DNA from 2 places in the Vibrio metoecus genome. Region 2 is predicted to be linked to the other one. Evidence: predicted binding sites of a transcription regulator. Region 2 holds the regulator's gene; the other holds the start of a gene.
The links. Region 2 encodes CRP, which controls carbon source genes, mostly activating them, when cyclic AMP is high. Its sites were predicted from a motif close to TGTGANNNNNNTCACA; they were not measured.

Region 1 (3,147 bases), 1.3 Mb from region 2:
GGTGCAGATTGAAATCACCTCGAAACAAGGTGAAAACGCGATCGACCGTATTTTGCATATGATTGAGGAAGCGGAGTCACGTAAAGCACCGTTGGAGCGGTTCTTAGATAAATTCAGCCGTTGGTACACACCACTTATGATGGTAGTGGCTGTTGCGGTAATTACGATTCCACCGTTGGCATTTGGTGCCGATTGGCAAACGTGGATTTACCGAGGCTTGGCTTTGTTGCTGATTGCTTGCCCTTGTGCTCTGGTGATTTCAACTCCTGCGGCCATTACTTCAGGCTTAGCCTCTGCGGCGCGTCGTGGTGCTTTGATTAAGGGCGGAGCCGCATTAGAACAACTCGGTAAAATCGAAACCATTGCCTTTGATAAAACCGGTACGTTGACCGAAGGTAAGCCACAAGTGACGGATCTTATTGCTTATCAGGGATGGAACGAGAACCGCTTATTGGCTCAAGCAGCTGCGATAGAGATGGGGTCACATCATCCATTAGCTACATCACTGGTCGCTAAAGCACAAGCAACAGGTTGTGAGATCCCAGATGCGGAAGATAAAACCGCGCTCGTAGGAAGAGGCATTAGCGGAAGGATTAATGGTGTCACTTACCAAATTTTAGCGCCCAATCGGGTTGCAATAGCATTACCTGAAACCGTACGCCAACAGGTAGAACAGCTCGAAGCAGAAAGTAAAACGGTGGTGGTGATGCTAGAAGGGGAGAGCGCCGTAGGCGTGATTGCTTGGCAAGATACCTTGCGGCAAGACGCTCGCCAAGCTGTTGAAGCACTGCAGAGAATTGGTGTGAATGCGTTAATGCTAACGGGTGATAACGAACGCAGTGCTGCCGCCATGGGTCGCCAATTGAATATGGATTTTCGTGCGGGGTTACTACCGCAAGATAAAGTGAAATATATCCAGCAGTTAGCGCAGAATCAGCGTGTCGCCATGGTGGGCGATGGCATTAACGATGCCCCTGCGATGAAAGAAGCCAGTATTGGTATTGCCATGGGCGGCGGTACGGATGTGGCGTTAGAAACGGCCGATGCGGCGCTGACCCACAACCGGTTGGTTGAGCTTGCCAGCATGATTGAACTGTCGCGGGCGACGCTGGCGATTATTCGCCAAAACGTCACCTTGGCATTAGGTCTAAAAGCCGTGTTTTTGGTCACGAGCTTACTTGGCATTACGGGGCTGTGGGTCGCTGTGCTTGCCGATAGTGGTGCGACAGCATTGGTCACACTGAATGCGCTACGTTTGCTCCGATTCGGTTCTCGATCTCCGTCATGATCTCTCTTCCTAATAGAAGACCGCTTTCGCTAGAGGCAATTGTTGCCTCTAGCAGGGTTGGTGCTGTGACTAACCCGCTTGAGGATGACAGATTCTGCACTATGCTTTGCTGAGATTGACGAAAGACGGCAATGGGTTGTATGTATTTGCAGCACAGATACAGATTATTTGTGATGCAAATCGATTAATTGTGAAAGATTGATGTTTATTGCTGTGTTTGATGTGATTGCTATCACTTAATTGATTTGCCCTATCAGGTACATTAGTTTCGTACCCCAAATGATTAATGCGCTGAATAGACGCAATTGAAGGAGCCCCCTTATGACCAAAACTGTATTCCACCTTGGTGTGACTGAAGCAGATTTAAACGGTGCAACATTAGCGATTATCCCGGGCGACCCTGCTCGTGTACAAAAAATTGCTGAGCTGATGGATAACCCAGTTTTCCTCGCTAGCCATCGTGAATATACCGTGTACCGCGCAGAGCTGGATGGCCAGTCTGTTGTGGTTTGTTCAACCGGTATTGGTGGTCCTTCAACGTCGATTGCAGTAGAAGAACTGGCACAATTGGGTGTACGTACTTTCCTGCGTGTTGGCACTACAGGTGCTATTCAACCACACGTTAATGTGGGTGACATGATTGTTACAACGGGTTCAGTGCGTTTGGATGGTGCAAGCTTGCACTTCGCGCCGATGGAATTCCCAGCAGTACCGGATTTTGATGTGGCGACCGCAATGAAAGCGGCAGCACAAGAAAGCGGTGCAACAGTGCACATGGGTATTACCGCTTCTTCTGATACTTTCTACCCAGGCCAAGAGCGTTACGATACTTTCACCGGCCGTGTCGTGCGCCGTTTCCAAGGCTCTATGAAAGAGTGGCAAGAAATGGGCGTGCTGAACTTTGAAATGGAATCGGCAACTCTGCTGACCATGTGCGCGAGCTCTGGTTTGAAAGCGGGCTGTGTGGCGGGGGTGATCATCAACCGTACTCAGAAAGAGATCCCTGACCACGCAACGTTGAAAGAAACCGAAGCTCGTTCTATCAAAGTTGTGGTCGAAGCTGCGCGTAAGATGCTGAAATAACGTACAGTTATTTTCCTCGATTAATGAAAAGCGCCACTTGATGTGGTGCTTTCTGTTTTTAGCTTCCTTTAAGCAATAACGAGTTGTGGTAACGGCTGATAAAGGCTCTCTACTAAATCATTCAGCATATGGTCATACACCTGTGCGATCGTTGAAGAAAGTTCACTGCTTAATTGATAAAGCTCGCTGCTCTCCAAATTGAATTGGTTGTTATCGGTGATTTCGTTAAGTTGGCGCATCGCCGATGAACAGACGGGGGAGCCGAGTGTCAAAGGGCTAATCAGCGCTAGCTGATTGAGCTTACGTTGCATCAGTTCACAATAGTGTCTCAAACGTAATCCATTGTTTTCATTGCGAGTATCTTCAATACTCAGACGCAGTTGAGTGAGTGTTTCCATCGCATCGAAAATTTGTTGCCAGTTCATATGGTACTCATCACTTAATTCTTCGCGTCCAGATTCTGCTAACCATGCCAACACCACATCATCCATCAAGTACATGCAGTGGCGGATCAACTTGCCATGCAGACGTTGATTTTTTCCTACGCTGGCTTGCTGCCACTCGTTAAAGACCGTTTTTAATGAGTTTTGCAAAATGCGGTATGAGGGCTTGTTATCAAAATGGGCAATCTGGATCAGTTGTTCAGATTTTTCCAACAGGCGTTTTTCTAGTGCAGCCAGTGCACTGAGCTCAGAAGAATTGACCTCGGTATGATTGAGTGCGTGATGAGTCAGGCTGCGGTGCTGACGGCACAGTGCTAGCACCTCGCGCAGGCA
Region 2 (3,147 bases):
ATGCGGCGTTTATCACACCAGCGATCATTGATGTCACGGCGATTGAGCGCTTGCCGGATGATGAATATTTCGGACCTTTGCTACAAGTGGTGCGTTACCAGACTTTGGCGCAAGCGGTAGAGCTTGCCAATGATACCCGCTTTGGCTTATCCGCTGGACTCGTCTCGACTGACGATGACGAGTGGGATTACTTTGTCGATCATATTCGTGCGGGCATCGTCAATCGTAACCGCCAATTAACCGGAGCCAGTGGTGATGCACCGTTTGGTGGCCCTGGAGCATCGGGCAACTTACGCCCCAGTGCCTTCTATGCCGCCGACTATTGCGCTTATCCAATGGCCTCAATGGAAGGGGAGACAACATTGCTTCCTGCTACCTTGAGCCCGGGCGTTGAACTCTAATCATAATTTATTTTGTGCCTGCGCAGCCAAGTAGGCACTTTTTTCGTCACAGGTTGAAAGCTTTATCGTGTTAGCGCTGGATAAATTACACGGTGTCTAACCTTAGTCCCTTTGCGTTTCATAGGATCAACAAGGAGGCGTTATGACGCCAACAGCTTTATTCCAATCGCTCTGGAATGATTATATTGAGCGCCTCTGCCCGTCGGCAGAGAAAGTACATCAACTCTTACAAGAAGATGAGCCACTGATTAATGATCACATCGCGCTGCGTACTTTTAATGTCGCGCCGCTAGGATTAGAAACGATGGCGAAGCCGTTTTTGGCGCTCGGCTATCAAGCGTGTGGTGAGTATGAATTCAAAAGTAAAAAACTCTTTGCTAAGCATTTTGAACATCCCGATCCTTTGCAGCCTAAGGTTTTCATTAGTGAGCTGAAAGTGGAAGAGTGTTCACCTGAGCTGCAAGCGATTGTTGAAAAGCTGGTGGCACAAGTTCAGCCACAAGCATTAGCCAGTGAGGCTTTTTTGTATGGCGGTCGCTTATGGAGCTTAAGCCATGCCGACTATCTTACTTTGGCGAAAGAGAGTGAGTATGCCGCTTGGCTTGCGGCGCATGGTTATGGTGCAAACCACTTTACAGTCAGCGTGAATCAGCTCAATGCGCTGCATGAAGTGAAACAGGTCAATGACCATCTGCGCCAACATGGCTTTAGCATCAATGAATCGGGTGGGGAAGTAAAAGGCTCACCAGAAGTCTTGCTCGAACAGTCTTCGACCATGGCTGATAAAGTGTTAGTGCGTTTTAACGAAGGCGCGGAGATGATCCCCGGTGGCTTTTATGAGTTTGCCAAACGTTATCCAATGGCGAATGGATTGCTGTACCCCGGATTTGTCGAAGCTTCGGCGGATAAGATTTTTGAAAGCACGAACCGTTAAATTTAGCGTATGATGCAAATAAAAATAGCCACCGCAGGGTGGCTATTTTTTATCGGGAATGCTTAGCGAGTGCCGTAAACCACGATGGTTTTACCGTGGGCAGAGATCAGGTTCTGCTCTTCCAGCATCTTCAGGATGCGGCCAACGGTTTCACGAGAACAGCCAACAATTTGACCGATCTCTTGGCGAGTGATCTTGATTTGCATACCATCTGGGTGAGTCATCGCATCTGGCTGACGTGCAAGGTTCAGCAGAGTCTGTGCGATACGGCCAGTTACGTCTAGGAACGCAAGGTCGCCAACTTTTTGGCTGGTCACTTGCAGACGACGAGCCATTTGACCTGAAAGGCGCATCAAGATATCTGGGTTTACTTGGATCAATTGACGGAATTTCTTAAATGAGATTTCAGCCACTTCACAAGGTGTTTTAGCACGAACCCAAGCGGTACGCTCTTGGCCTTCTTCAAACAAGCCAAGCTCACCGATAAAATCACCTTGGTTCAGGTAAGAGAGAATCATCTCTTTACCTTCTTCATCTTTGATCAGTACCGCAACTGAACCTTTTACGATGTAGTACAGCGTTTCCGCTTTCTCACCCGCGTGGATCAGTGTGCTTTTTGATGGGTACTTATGAATGTGACAATGTGAAAGAAACCACTCTAGTGTTGGATCGGTTTGAGGTTTACCTAGAACCATAATAATCTCACTTCCTCTGCAGGGTACGCTTGCCGCTATCCATATTTTAGCGAAGCCTCAATTGGGCTTACTAGAATAAGAGGTGTTACCCAAGGCTGCAAGCTATCTTATGTTTCGGTTAAGAATAGTATCCTTTTTCGAAATCGATTTCTTGATTTTAATCGTGTCAGTAGTCCAATTTGCTACGCAAAAATGTGCACATGATCACGGTATGAAAAGTAAGCATTCATCACTGGTCGGATCTAGCCGATTTTTCCGGTTTCGATCAGTTGTTGCAGTAGCGGACGCACAATCAAATCCATGGCAAAACTCATCTTGCCCCCAGGCACCACGATGGTGTTGTGGCGTGACATGAATGAGCCATCAATCATCGCCAGTAAGTAGGGGAAATCGACATTTTTGATGCCACGAAAACGGATCACCACAAAACTCTCATCCAGCGTTGGAATGCCTTTAGCATTGAGTGGGTTAGAAGTATCGACTGTGGGCACACGTTGAAAGTTGATGTGGGTGCGCGAAAATTGCGGGGTGATGAATTTAAGGTAGTCGTCCATTGAACGGACGATGGAATCCATCACCGCTTCACGTGAATGGCCGCGATCGCGTGTATCACGTACGTATTTCTGAATCCACTCAAGGTTAACAATCGGCACCATACCAATCAAAAAGTCGACGTGTTGCGCGACATTGACATCACCATCGACCACACCGCCGTGTAAGCCTTCATAAAACAGCACATCTGAGTTTTCGGGCAGTGATTGCCAAGGCGTAAACGTACCGGGCATTTGGTTATACGGAACTGCTTCATCAAAGGTGTGTAAGTAGCGGCGCACTTGGCCGGTGCCTACTTTTCCGTATTGGCGGAAGAATTCTTCAAGGGTTGGGAAATCGTTGGCTTGGGGACCAAAGTAACTGATATGGCGACCTTGCTCGCGCGCCTTGCGGATTTCTACATCCATTTCTGGACGAGTGAAGCGATGAAAACTGTCCCCCTCAACCCAAGCAGGCTTGATGCTCATCATATTGAACATCTTGCGAAAGGCTTCAGAGGTGGTTGTAGTTCCGGCGCCGGAAGAACCCGTCACCGCAATAATCGGATGTTTGGCTGACATGACAA

Region 1: udp (uridine phosphorylase) is a predicted target of CRP. The motif match lies at 1,510-1,525, and genes of this name have one in related genera.

Annotation. Positions count from the first base shown of each region.
Region 1 covers NZ_CP035686.1:1,762,402-1,765,548, reverse strand. The annotation lists gene EPB59_RS07980 (zinc/cadmium/mercury/lead-transporting ATPase) at 1-1,288, shown strand, start outside; gene udp (uridine phosphorylase) at 1,610-2,371, shown strand; gene EPB59_RS07970 (hypothetical protein) at 2,440-3,147, opposite strand, start outside.
Region 2 covers NZ_CP035686.1:109,667-112,813, forward strand. The annotation lists gene astD (succinylglutamate-semialdehyde dehydrogenase) at 1-401, shown strand, start outside; gene EPB59_RS00495 (DUF1338 domain-containing protein) at 544-1,335, shown strand; gene crp (cAMP-activated global transcriptional regulator CRP) at 1,398-2,030, opposite strand; gene EPB59_RS00505 (phosphoribulokinase) at 2,273-3,142, opposite strand.